Regions from separate parts of the Streptomyces sp. NPDC021012 genome, predicted to be linked through region 4. Evidence: riboswitches for the same ligand, from Rfam matches in the RefSeq annotation. Region 4 holds a riboswitch; each other region holds the start of a gene.
The links. Region 4 has a riboswitch for cobalamin ahead of cobN (cobaltochelatase subunit CobN). Riboswitches for the same ligand answer to the same signal wherever they lie in the genome.
Positions count from the first base shown of each region.

Region 1: linked by a shared signal. The riboswitch ahead of ACH4TP_RS28350 (cobalamin biosynthesis protein) and the one ahead of cobN (cobaltochelatase subunit CobN) in region 4 are both predicted to bind cobalamin.
Region 2: linked by a shared signal. The riboswitch ahead of ACH4TP_RS10290 (ABC transporter substrate-binding protein) and the one ahead of cobN (cobaltochelatase subunit CobN) in region 4 are both predicted to bind cobalamin.
Region 3: linked by a shared signal. The riboswitch ahead of ACH4TP_RS01545 (ribonucleoside-diphosphate reductase subunit alpha) and the one ahead of cobN (cobaltochelatase subunit CobN) in region 4 are both predicted to bind cobalamin.

Region 1 is NZ_JBIRQU010000009.1:281,858-285,132, reverse strand. Features, by position in the region: gene ACH4TP_RS28360 (anion permease) at 1-927, shown strand, start outside; gene ACH4TP_RS28355 (hypothetical protein) at 944-1,165, shown strand; cobalamin riboswitch at 1,278-1,420, shown strand; gene ACH4TP_RS28350 (cobalamin biosynthesis protein) at 1,454-2,440, shown strand; gene ACH4TP_RS28345 (cobyric acid synthase) at 2,437-3,275, shown strand, end outside.
Region 2 is NZ_JBIRQU010000003.1:109,117-112,391, forward strand. Features, by position in the region: gene ACH4TP_RS10275 (TetR family transcriptional regulator) at 1-51, shown strand, start outside; gene ACH4TP_RS10280 (DJ-1/PfpI family protein) at 262-1,005, shown strand; gene ACH4TP_RS10285 (cold-shock protein) at 1,199-1,405, shown strand; cobalamin riboswitch at 1,502-1,627, shown strand; gene ACH4TP_RS10290 (ABC transporter substrate-binding protein) at 1,714-2,766, shown strand; gene ACH4TP_RS10295 (FecCD family ABC transporter permease) at 2,763-3,275, shown strand, end outside.
Region 3 is NZ_JBIRQU010000001.1:341,286-344,560, forward strand. Features, by position in the region: gene mctP (monocarboxylate uptake permease MctP) at 1-1,077, shown strand, start outside; gene ACH4TP_RS01540 (GNAT family N-acetyltransferase) at 1,165-1,665, shown strand; cobalamin riboswitch at 1,708-1,851, shown strand; gene ACH4TP_RS01545 (ribonucleoside-diphosphate reductase subunit alpha) at 1,984-3,275, shown strand, end outside.
Region 4 is NZ_JBIRQU010000005.1:197,646-200,920, reverse strand. Features, by position in the region: gene ACH4TP_RS18390 (cobalamin biosynthesis protein CobG) at 1-943, opposite strand, end outside; cobalamin riboswitch at 1,238-1,371, shown strand; gene cobN (cobaltochelatase subunit CobN) at 1,450-3,275, shown strand, end outside.

The sequences.
Region 1 (3,275 bases), on a different contig from region 4:
CTCATCGGCGCGACCGTCGCCTCGATCGGCGTCAGCGGTGTCAACGGCGATGTCGTCGTCTCCAAGGTCCTCATCCCGGCCGTCGCCGCGCCGATCGTCGCCGGAATCGCCGCGATGCTGGGCACGAAGCTGACGTACAAGATCGGCGCCAAGACCTCCGAGAAGGACACGGCCAAGGGCTACCGGGTCGGACAGATCGCCTCCGCCGGTCTCGTCTCCCTCGCCCACGGCACCAACGACGCCCAGAAGACGATGGGCATCATCACCCTCGCCCTGGTCGCCGGCGGCTCCCTCCCCTCGGGTGCCAACCCGCCCGTCTGGGTCATCGTCTCCGCCGGTACGGCGATCGCGCTGGGCACGGCCCTCGGCGGCTGGCGCATCATCCGCACCATGGGCAAGGGCCTCACCGACCTCCAGCCGCAGCAGGGCTTCGCCGCCCAGACCAGCGCCGCCACGGTCATCCTGGCCTCCTCCCACCTGGGCTTCTCCCTCTCCACCACGCACTCCGTCTCCGGCGCCGTCATGGGCGCGGGTCTGGGCCGCAAGGGCGGTGTCGTCCGCTGGTCGACCGCCACCCGCATGTTCGTCGCCTGGGGCCTGACCCTGCCGGCCGCCGGTCTGGTCGGCGCGGGCGCCGAGTACGTCGCCCGCCAGGGCGACTGGGGCGTCTACGTCGTCGCGGCCTTCCTCGCCGCCTCCTGCGTCGGCATCTGGCTCGTCTCCCGCCGCCAGCCGGTCGACCACACCAACGTCAACGAGGTCGAGGCCGACGCCGAGCCCGAGGGCGTCGTGACCACCGCGATCGCGGCCGTCACCCCGCCGCCGGCCGGCTCCGTCGCCGCCGTCGCGGACGAGGACCTGAAGACCACCATCCCCGCGCCGGTCCCCACGGACCCGGCCGCTCCCCCGGCCCCGGCCGCGGTCTAAGGAACTGGAACCAAGCATGAAGATCGACTGGGCAGCCCTCGGCTCCGTCTTCGGAGTCAGCCTCGTGGCGACCGTCGCCCTCGTGGGCCTCTTCACCCTCGGTGTCGTCGGCCTCTCCAAGCAGGAGCGGGCCGCCGCCCAGGGAGGCTCCGCCGCCCTGGCCCGCACCGGCGCCTACGCCTGCTTCGCCCTGTGCCTGGCGGCCGTGGCGTGGGGCATCTACCTGATCGTCGCCTGACGCTCCGGGCGTGACCGGCGGGGCGGTCCGCACCTTCGGGTGCGGGCCGCCCCGCCGTCGTGTTTGTGGTGCTTCGCACAGTGACGCGATGCAGGTCAAGGGTGAGTTGACGGCTGTTCTCGGGCCGTGGTGGACTGCCGGGGCCATTACGGCTGCTGTAGAGGAAGTCCGGTGCGATTCCGGCGCGGTCCCGCCACTGTGACCGGATCCGAAGGGTCCGGGAGTCAGGAACTCTCGCCGCCGGTCACGTCGATCCAGGGCGCGGACCCTGAGTGAGGACACAGCGCCATGCCCGGCCGCAGCCCCACCCCCTCCAGAGCCAGCCGCCTTTCCCCGGACGGATTCGCGTACGGCGCGGCCGCCGGTCTCGCCGTCGACCTGCTCGTCGGCGACCCCCGACGCGGCCATCCCGTCGCCGCCTTCGGCCGGGCCGCGGCCCGGGTCGAGAAGGCCCTGTGGCACGACCACCGCGGCTGGGGCGCCCTGCACACCGCCGTCTGCGCCGGCGCCACCGTCGCGGCCGGCGCCCTCGCCGCCCGGGCGGTACGGGGCAGCCGCGCGGCCTCCGTCGCCCTCACCGCCGCCTCGGTCTGGGCCGTCGTCGGCGGTACGACCCTGGGGCGCGAGGCCCGCGCGATCGGCGGCGCCCTCGCCGCCGGGGACCTGGAGGTCGCCCGGGAGCGGCTGCCGCACCTGTGCGGGCGCGACCCGCAGTCCCTCGACGGTCCCGCGATGGCCCGCGCGGTCGTCGAGTCCGTCGCCGAGAACACCTCCGACGCGGTCGTCGGCGCCCTCTTCTGGGGAGCGGTCGCGGGCGTGCCGGGCCTGCTCGGCTTCCGCGCGGTGAACACCCTCGACGCGATGGTCGGCCACAGGTCCCCCCGCCACCTGCGGTACGGCTGGGCCTCGGCCCGCCTCGACGATGTGGCCGGCTGGCCCGGCGCCCGGCTGACCGCCGCCCTCGCGACCGTCGCCGGCGGGAACCCGCGCGGAGCCGTACGGGCCTGGCGGGCGGACGCCTCGAAGCACCCGAGCCCCAACGCGGGCCCCGTCGAGGCCTCCTTCGCGGGCGCCCTCGGCGTACGGCTCGGGGGGACCCTCTCGTACGCCGGGCGGGTCGAGCACCGGCCCGTCCTCAACGGGGAGGGGCGACCCGTCGAGGTCGCCGACATCGACCGCGCGGTCCGGCTCTCCCGCCGGATCACCGGACTGACCCTGGCCGCCTGCGTGGGCGGCCGCATGATCGCGAGCGCGCTGAAGCGGAGGAACGCATGAGGGGTGGGGGGCTGCTCGTCGCCGGGACCACGTCCGACGCGGGCAAGAGCGTCGTCACGGCCGGCATCTGCCGCTGGCTGGTCCGGCAGGGCATCAAGGTCGCTCCGTTCAAGGGACAGAACATGTCCCTGAACTCCTTCGTCACCCGGGAGGGCGCCGAGATCGGCCGCGCGCAGGCCATGCAGGCGCAGGCCGCCCGGGTCGAGCCCACCGCCCTGATGAACCCGGTGCTGCTCAAGCCCGGCAGCGACCGCTCCAGCCAGGTCGTCCTCATGGGCAAGCCGGTGGGCGAGATGAGCGCCCGCGGCTACCACGGAGGCAGGCAGCAGGCCCTCTTCGAGCCGGTGATGGCGTGCCTGGAGGAGCTCCGGGGCACGTATGACGCCGTGATCTGCGAGGGGGCGGGGAGTCCGGCCGAGATCAACCTGCGGCGCACGGACATCGTGAACATGGGCATCGCGCGCGCCGCGAAGCTGCCCGTCGTCGTGGTCGGGGACATCGACCGGGGCGGGGTCTTCGCCCAGTTCTTCGGGACGACGGCGCTGCTCGCGCCCGAGGACCAGGCGCTCGTCGCGGGCTACCTCGTGAACAAGTTCCGGGGCGACGTGACGCTCCTGGAGCCCGGCCTCGACATGCTGCACGGGCTCACCGGACGCCGGACCTTCGGCGTCCTGCCGTACGCGCACGGGCTCGGCATCGACGAGGAGGACGGCCTGCGGGTCTCCCTGCGGGGCACCGTCCGCGAGTCGGTCGTCGCGCCGCCGGTCGGCGAGGACGTGCTGCGGGTCGCCGTCTGCGCCGTACCGCTGATGTCGAACTTCACCGACGTGGACGC
Region 2 (3,275 bases), on a different contig from region 4:
CGGCGCATCGCCAGGATCACGGCGCGGATCGCGTACCCGGGCGGGGCCTGAGCCGGAGCCTTGCCGGGAGCCGGGAGCCGGGAGCCGGGAGCCGGGAGCCGGGAGCCGGGAGCCGGGAGCCGGGAGCCGGTGCGGATCGCGTACCCCGGCGGGGGTGCGTGCTCCGGCGGGGCCTGACGCGGCGGGAACCGGGGAGTGGCGGCGGCCGACTGCCTCGACGTGACAGAACCGTCGGGCCCTTCCACCTCCTGGGGGAGAACCATGAACCGCCGCAACCTGCTCCGCGCCACCACCGCCCTCGGCGCCACGGGCGCCCTCGCGGGCGTCACGGGAACCGCCACCGCCACCGCTGCCGCCACGGCCGCCGCCGCCGCGTCCGAGCGCCGCCCGCTCCGGGTGCACCTCGTCCTCTTCGACGGCGTCGAGGAGCTCGACTTCGCCGCCCCCTACGAGGTGCTCTCCGCCTCGGGGTTCTTCTCCGAGCGTCCGGTGGACGTCCGGTACGTCTCCGTCGACGGGCCCGGCACCGTCACCGCCGCCTTCGGCACCGAGGTCCGCGTCGAGCACCCCTGGGCCCCGCGCGAGGCCGACCTCCTCGTCGTGCCGGGCGGCGGCTACGCGCGCCGGGACAGCCCCGGCGTCTGGGCCGAGCTCGACCGGGGCGTCCTGCCCCGCGCCCTCGCGGCGGCGGTCCGGCCGGGGCTCACCGTCAGCGCCCTGTGCACCGGCGTCATGCTGCTCTCGGCCGCCGGGCTCACCCGGGGCCGCCCCTGCACCACCCACCACAAGGCCCGACCGGACCTGGAGCGGCAGGGCGGCGTCCTGAAGGGCGCGCGCGTGGTGGACGACGGCGACCTGGTGACCGCCGGCGGCGTCACCTCGGGCCTGGAGCTCGCCCTCTGGCTGGTCCGCCGGGAGCTCGGCCCCGAGGCGGCGAACGGCCTGGAGGCCATGCTGGAGTACGAGGCCCGCGGCACGGTCTGGGTCCGGCCGGACTCGCGCTGACGAAAAGGGCGAGGGCGAAAAGGGTGAGGCCCGCTGCCGGAAACGGGGGATCTTCGGCAGCGGACCTCTGTTGAACATTGTACTAGATCGTTAAGGGTGGTGCGCCGTCCGGAGGGCGGCGGTGGCGAAAGGCGGCCGGGCGGGGTACATCTCCCCTGAGACATCTCCCCGAGGCGACGACGAGGAGGCCGCCGTGGAAGGCAGAAGCAAAGGGATCGTGCACTCCTTCAACCGTCTCGCCGGGTACGGCTTCGTCGTCCCCATGGGGTCCGAGGAGCAGGTGTACTTCCGCGCGGAGGACATCGAGAGCGCGACGCGGACGGTCTCCGAGGGGCAGCAGGTCTCCTTCGTCCTGGTCCTCGGAGACGGCCGCTTCGAGGCCAGGGAGCTGCGCGTCTGACACGGACCGGGCCCCGGGGCGGGGGCGCCGCCCGGTGGTACTGTGCCGAGGCCAGTCGCACCTTTGTACGCACCTGAACGGGTACGTGCACGGGTCAGGGAATCCGGTGGAAGACCGGAACTGACGCGCAGCGGTGAGGGCGACGGGCGGAGCATCGGCCACTGGGCGGCACGACGGGCCCGGGAAGGCGCCCCGTCCGGCCGACCCCGAGTCCGAAGACCTGCTGGCGGCCCCGGCGGCACGCCGCCGCCCGGGGAGGACCGTACGACAGGCTCCGCGTATGAGCCGTGGCCGCAGAGGAAGTTCCCGTGCCGCTCGCACACCCCGTCCGCTCCGCCGTGCTCGCCCTGGCCGGCGTCCTGCTCCTCACCGCGACGGTGACCGGCTGCGGAGGCGGGTCCTCCGCGCCGTCCGGGAAGAGCGCCCCCGAGCACGGGTACCCCGTCACCCTCGACGAGAACTGCGGACGGCCGGTCCGCGTCGACCGCGCCCCGCGCCGGGCCGTCGCCCTCGACCAGGGGGCGGCGGAGATCATGCTCTCCCTCGGCCTCGCCGACCGCATGGTGGGCACCGCGACCTGGACGGACCCGGTGCTCAAGGGACTTGAGCGGGAGAACGCGAAGGTGCCGCGCCTGGCCGACCGCTACCCCTCCTTCGAGAAGGTCCTCGACACCGAACCCGACTTCGTGGCCGCCTCGTTCGGGTACACCCTCGGCAAGGGCGGAGTGGCGCCCCGCGAGCGCTTCGAGCAGCTCGGCGTCCCCACGTACCTCTCGCCCACCGACTGCGTCGGCAAGGACAACAGCGGCGACGGCGACGGCGTCCGCACCCGCCCCCTCACCATGGAGACCGTCTACGGCGAGATCCGCGACCTGGCCCGGGTGTTCGCGGTCCCCGAGCGCGGCGAGAAGCTCGTGGCCGGGCTCAAGGCCCGGGTGGCGAAGGCCACGGCGGCGGCCGACTTCACCGACGCCACCGTCCTCTACTGGTACTCGGACTCCAAGTCGCCCTACATGGCGGGCTGTTGCGGAGCGCCCGGGATCGTCACGAACGCGCTCGGGGCGAAGAACGTCTTCGACGACACCCGCGAGGAGTGGCCCCAGATCAACTGGGAGACCGTCGCGGACCGCGACCCCGACGTCCTCGTGCTCGGCGATCTGACCCGCCGCGCGCAGTCCGCCGAGAGCGCCGCCAAGAAGATCGAGTTCCTGGAGTCCGACCCCGTCACCCGGAACATGGCGGCCGTGAAGCACAAGCGCTACGTCCTGCTCAGCGGCCAGGCGCTCAACCCCACCCTCCGCACCGTCGAGGGCATCGAGAAGGTGGCGGCCGCGCTCCGCTCGTACGGTCTCGCGAAGTGAGCACGCCCCTCCTGGCAACCCGGCCGGCCCGGCCGGTACGCCTCACGGCGCTGCTGTGGACCGTGGCCGGGCTCGTCCTGCTCGGCCTGTCCGTGGCCGTGGCCATCACCATCGGCCCGGCGGACATCGGCGTCGGCGAGGTCGGGTCCGTGGTCGCCGCCCACCTCGGCGGCGGCGCCTCCGAACTCTCGCCGATCCGCGACGGGATCGTCTGGGACCTGCGGCTGCCCCGTACCCTCCTCGCCGCCGTCTGCGGCGCCGGACTCGCCGTCTGCGGGGCGGTGATGCAGTCGCTGCTGCGCAACCCGCTCGCCGACCCCTTCGTCCTGGGCGTCTCCTCCGGCGCCTCGACCGGCGCGGTCGCGGTCGTCGTCCTCGGTGTCGGCGGCGGCCTCCTCTCCGTCACCGGCGGGGCGTTCCTGGGGGCCGTGGTCTCCTTCGCGCTCGTGCTGCTGCTGAGCCACACCCTCGGCGGCTCGACGGACCGGGTGGTCCTCGCCGGCGTCGCC
Region 3 (3,275 bases), on a different contig from region 4:
GCCGCGTACACCTACTCGTCCGGCCTGCGCGCGCCCGCGCTCATCGCGTTCGTCAAGGACACGCTGATCTACATCGTCATCGCGGTGGCGATCATCTACATCCCGATCAAGCTCGGCGGCTTCGACGAGATCTTCGGCAAGGCGGCCGAGGCGTACAAGACGATCAACCCGGCGACCGGCAAGCCGCGCGGCGCGCTCGTGCCCGGCGAGGCCGGCCAGTGGACGTACGCGACGCTGGCGCTCGGCTCGGCGCTCGCGCTCTTCATGTACCCGCACTCCATCACGGCGACCCTGTCGTCCCGGAGCCGCAACGTCATCCGCCGCAACACCACGATCCTGCCGCTGTACTCGCTGATGCTGGGCCTGCTCGCGCTGCTCGGCTTCATGGCGATCGCCGCCGGCATCAAGGTCAAGAACGGCCAGCTCGCCATCCCGCAGCTCTTCGAGGACATGTTCCCGGACTGGTTCGCGGGCGTCGCGTTCGCCGCGATCGGCATCGGCGCGCTCGTCCCGGCCGCGATCATGTCGATCGCCGCGGCCAACCTCTTCACCCGCAACATCTACAAGGACTTCATCAAGAAGGACGCGACCCCCGAGCAGGAGACCAAGGTCTCCAAGCTGGTCTCCCTCCTGGTGAAGGTCGGCGCCCTCATCTTCGTCCTCACCATGGACAAGACGGTCGCCATCAACTTCCAGCTGCTCGGCGGCATCTGGATCCTGCAGACCTTCCCGGCCCTGGTCGGCGGCCTGTTCACCCGCTGGTTCCACCGCTGGGCGCTGCTCGCCGGCTGGGCCGTCGGCATGGTCTACGGCACGGCCGCCGCGTACGGCGTCGCCAGCCCGACCCAGAAGCACTTCGGCGGCTCGGCCGCCGAGATCCCGGGCATCGGCGAGATCGGCTACATCGGCCTCACCTCCTTCGTGCTCAACGTCCTCGTCACGGTCGTCCTGACCTTCGTCCTCAAGGCCGTCAAGGCCCCCGAGGGCGTCGACGAGACCTCCCCGGAGGACTACACGGCGGACGCGGGCGACGCCGGTGTCCGCGACCTCCCGAAGGTCGGCGCCGGAGCGCACTGACCCACGGACACGTCGAAGAGGGGCCCGGGATCTCACCAGGAGAAACCCGGGCCCCTCCGCATGACCGGGCGCGGCAGACTGGCGGGCATGGACTTCACGATCAGGGCGGTACGGCCCGAGGAGTACGAGCAGCTCGGCGACCTCACCGGGTTCACCTATCTGAATGACGGGCTGCTGCTGCACGGAGAGGACGACTTCTACCTGGACGTGCTCCGCGACACGGCCCGCCGGGCCCGCGAGAGCGAGGTGCTCGTCGCCGTCGACGCCGACGGCGGGATCGTCGGCGGGGTCACCTTCGCCCCCGGCGGCACCCCCTGGGCGGACATCGCTGTCCCCGGCGAGGCCGAGTTCCGGATGCTCGTGGTCGCTCCGGCGGCGCGCGGCAGGGGCGTCGGAGAGGCCCTCGTCCGCGCCTGCGTGGACCGGGCGCGGGCCCTTCCCGGGTGTGCGCGGCTGGTGCTCTCCACGGCCGGTCTGATGGTCTCCGCGCACCGGATCTACGAGCGGCTCGGCTTCGTCCGCACCCCCGAGCGGGACTGGGAGCCGGTCCCCGATCACTCGCTGCGCACGTACGCCCTGGAGTTGTAACTCCCGGGACCGACACAACATGTGGGGGGTGCAATGAGCGGCGCCCCCCACATGTATGCTCGTCCTCGCTGTCGACGCAGGGAAATCCGGCGCGAATCCGGAACTGTCCCGCAACGGTGTGCTTCGTGAGGTTTCGTTCTTCGTACGGAGCGAGTCCGAGGACCTGCCGGCAGCGCACCCGGTCCGTCCGTTCCGGGTGTCACAGACGTCCGGGCCTCGCGGAGTGGGCCGGTGGACGCGGCGCGCCCGCGCGTACGGGTGCCCGCCTGCCCGCCTCCCCCCGCCATGGCCCCGAGCCGAGCGAGGGAGAGCCCCCACGTGACCATCGCGCCCGCCGATCCGGCCGCAGCGATCGAGACCGACGGCCCCGGGACCGTACTCCTGCGGACCCTGACCGATCTCACCGCCGACCTCCCGGACACCGACCCCGGCAAGGTCGCCGCCGCCGCGCTGCGCGGCCGCAGCGCCACGTCGGACGAGGCGGAGCTGCGCGAGCTGGCCACCGAGGCGGCCGCCGGCCTGATCGCCGATGACCCCGCGTACTCCCGGCTCGCCGCCCGGCTCCTCACCATCACGATCGCCGACGAGGCGGCCGGCCAGGGCGCCGTCTCCTTCTCGGCCTCCGTCGCCGTCGGTCACCGCGAGGGCCTCATCGCCGACCGCACCGCCGAGCTCGTCGCGGCGCACGCGACCCGGCTCGACGCCACGATCGACCCGGCCGGCGACGACCGCTTCGGCTACTTCGGTCTGCGCACCCTCTACTCGCGCTACCTGCTGCGCCACCCGATCACCCGCAAGGTGATCGAGACCCCGCAGCACTTCATGCTGCGCGTCGCCTGCGGCCTCGCCGAGGACGACTCGGCCCGCGCGCTCGACGAAGTCGCGGCGCTGTACGGCCTGATGAGCCGCCTGGACTACCTGCCGTCCTCCCCCACGCTCTTCAACTCCGGCACCCGCCACCCGCAGATGTCCTCCTGCTACCTCCTGGACTCCCCGCAGGACGAGCTGGACTCCATCTACGACCGCTACCACCAGGTCGCGCGCCTCTCGAAGCACGCGGGCGGCATCGGCCTGTCGTACTCCCGCATCCGCGCCCGCGGTTCGCTGATCCGCGGCACCAACGGGCACTCCAACGGCATCGTGCCGTTCCTGAAGACCCTCGACGCCTCCGTCGCCGCGGTGAACCAGGGCGGCCGCCGCAAGGGCGCCGCCGCCGTCTACCTGGAGACCTGGCACGCGGACATCGAGGAGTTCCTGGAGCTCCGCGACAACACGGGCGAGGACCAGCGCCGTACGCACAACCTGAACCTGGCGCACTGGATCCCGGACGAGTTCATGCGCCGCGTCAACGCCGACGCCGAGTGGTCGCTGTTCTCCCCGGCGGACGTGCCCGAGCTCGTCGACCTGTACGGCGAGGAGTTCGACGCCGCCTACCGCAGGGCCGAGGCCGCCGGGCTGGCCCGCAAGACGATGCCGGCCCGCGACCTGTACGGCCGGATGATGCGGACCCTGGCGCAGACCGGCAACGGCTGGATGACCTTCAAGGACGCCTCGAACCGCACGGCCAACCAGACGGCCGAGCCGGGCACGGTCGTCCACTCCTCGAACCT
Region 4 (3,275 bases):
CCGCCAGGTCGGGCAGGTCGGGCAGCCGGTCGGCGGCTCCCACGACGACCACCCCGCGCCAGGGCGTGAGCCGCAGCTCCTCGGCCCCGTCGGCCAGGGCCCGCAGCTGGGCGGCGGTCAGCCGGCCGAGCGGGGCGAGGACGTGCAGGGCGCGCTCGCCGAGCGGGCCGGGCGCGGGCGGCGGGGACGCGGGAAGCGGCGGTACGGGTACGGGCTCCGCCGTGATCCCGGCCCGCGCGAGGGCCCCGGCCCAGTCGGGCACGTGCTCCTCGGGCAGTTCGCGGGGCCGCCAGGCCCCGTTCCCGGCGGCCTCGGCGGCGTCGAGGAACGCGAGGGCGGCGGTGAGGGCGGCGCGGACGGGCTCGGCCACCCGGAACGCCCGCGAGCCGAGGCGCAGGAGGGCGGACCCGTCCGGTCCTGCGACCAAGCTCACATCGCCGCCGAGCCCGGCGACGTCCCCGCGCCCGTCGTCCAGGACGAACAGGAACCGTCCCGAAAGGGATGCCGCCCGGGGCTCCGCGCACAGCGCGGCGTCCAGCTCGCGCGCCCACAACTGCACGTCCGCGCAGCCGAGTCCGTCGAGCCCCGCGCCGGGCGAGGCCACGATGTTGCGGACGCGCTCGTGGGTGGGGGAGGGCAGCAGACCGGCCTCGGAGAGGAGCGCGGCGAGCTCGGCCCCGCAGCCCTCGCCGAGCCCGCGCAGCTCGGCGTTGCCGCGCGAGGTGATGCTGATCCGCCCGTCGCCCAGACCCTCGGCCGCACGGGCCAGCACCTCGGTCTGACGTACCGTCAAGCGCCCTGCGGGCAGGCGCAGTCGGGCCAGACGTCCGTCGTCGGCGGGATGCAGGCGCAGCGCCCCGGGGCAGGCGTCGCCACGGTCCCGTACGCGAGCTTCGCCCGGTTCGGGCGTCGGGGGTGGGGTGGGCGGCATGGCGGCGAGCATACCCACGGGGAACCGGCTGACCACCGGGTGTGATCCGGCCGACTTCCGGCCCTCCGGGCCTGCTGGGGCTTGCCGGTCCTTGGCGCTCCGGGCCTGCCGGGGCTTGCTCCCTTCGGCGCCCCGGGTTCGTCGATGCCTGCCGACGCTCGGTGGTTCGGGCTGCCGGCGCTTGCCGCCTCCGGCGCTCCCGGGCCGCCGGCGCTCCGCCCGCGTCGTCGCCGTGCGCCCCGGTGTGATCCCCGGTGTGATCCGGCCGACCCCGACGCTCCCTGGGGCCCGCCCACGGCACGATCTAGGATGCAGAGCGGCATGGGGTCCCAGGACCCCGGGGAGGAAGCCCGGTGAGAATCCGGCGCGGTCCCGCCACTGTGAGCCCGTACCAGCCATGGCACGGGTGAGTCAGGAACTCCCTTCCCCAAGCTCTCGGCTTCGCTCGAGCGAGGGGAGGCCCCATCCCACACGACCACCCGGGGCGCGGACAACCCCGAGGAAGGCCTGAGCTCGCCATGCTCCTGCTGCTGTCGCACTCCGACACCGACCTGCTCAGCGCCCGTGCGGCCGGAGGGCCGGTGGAGTACCGCTTCGCCAACCCCTCCCGGCTCCCGCTCGCCGACCTCCCGGACCTGCTCGACGGCGTCGACCTGGTCGTCGTACGGCTCCTGGGCGGCGTCCGCTCCTGGCAGGAGGGCCTGGACGCGATCCGCGCCGCCGGGAAGCCGGTCGTCGTGCTCAGCGGCGAACAGGCTCCCGACGCCCAGCTGATGGAGGCCTCCACGGTCCCCGTCGGCGTCGCCACCGAGGCGCACGCCTATCTGGCGCACGGCGGCCCGGCGAACCTGGAGCAGCTGGCCCGCTTCCTCTCCGACACCGTCCTGCTCACCGGCCACGGCTTCGAGGCCCCGGCCGCCGCCCCCACCTGGGGGCCCCTTGAGCGGACGCCGAAGGCCGACGTGACCGGCCCGACCGTGGCCGTGCTCTACTACCGCGCCCACCACATGAGCGGGAACACCGCCTTCGTCGACGCCCTGTGCGGCGCGATCGAGGACGCCGGGGCCCGCGCCCTCCCGCTGTACGTGGCGTCCCTGCGCGCCCCCGAGGCGGAGCTCGTCTCCGTACTGCGCGGGGCCGACGCGATCGTCACCACCGTCCTCGCGGCCGGTGGCACCAAGCCCGCCGAGGCGCAGGCCGGAGGCGACGAGGAGGCCTGGGACGCGGGCGCGCTCGCCGCGCTCGACGTGCCGATCCTCCAGGCCCTGTGCCTGACGGGTTCGCGGTCGGCGTGGGAGGAGAACGACGAGGGGCTGTCCCCGCTGGACGCCGCCAGCCAGGTCGCCGTGCCCGAGTTCGACGGCCGCCTCATCACCGTCCCGTTCTCCTTCAAGGAGATCGACGAGGACGGCCTGCCCGCGTACGTCGCCGACGCCGAGCGCGCGGCCCGCGTCGCCGGCATCGCCGTCCGGCACGCCCGGCTCCGCCACATCCCGAACGCCGAGAAGAAGCTCGCGCTCGTCCTCTCCGCGTACCCGACGAAGCACTCCCGCATCGGCAACGCGGTCGGCCTCGACACCCCCGCCTCCGCCGTCGCCCTGCTGCGGCGCCTGATCGCGGAGGGGTACGACTTCGGTCCCGAGGCCGAGCTCCCCGGCATCGTCTCCGGCGACGGCGACGAGCTGATCTACGCCCTCATCGAGGCCGGTGGCCACGACCAGGACTGGCTGACCGAGGAGCAGCTCGCGAAGAACCCGGTCCGCATCCCGGCCGCCGACTACAAGCGCTGGTACGCGACGCTGCCCGCCGAGCTCCGCGAGCAGGTGGAGGAGCACTGGGGCCCGGCGCCCGGCGAGATGTTCCTCGACCGCTCCCGCAACCCGGAGGGCGACATCGTCCTCGCCGCCCTGCGGCGCGGGAACCTCCTCGTCCTCATCCAGCCGCCGCGCGGCTTCGGCGAGAACCCGATCGCGATCTACCACGACCCCGATCTCCCGCCGTCCCACCACTACCTGGCCGCCTACCGCTGGATCGCCGCCCGCGCCGAGGACGGCGGCTTCGGCGCCGACGCCATGGTCCACCTGGGCAAGCACGGCAACCTGGAGTGGCTGCCCGGCAAGAACGCCGGCCTGTCCGCCGCCTGCGGCCCCGACGCGGCCCTCGGCGACATCCCGCTGATCTACCCGTTCCTCGTCAACGACCCGGGCGAGGGCACCCAGGCGAAGCGGCGCGTCCACGCCACGCTCGTCGACCACCTGGTGCCGCCGATGGCCCGCGCCGACTCGTACGGCGACATCGCGCGCCTGGAGCAGCTGCTCGACGAGTACGCCCAGATCAGCTCGAT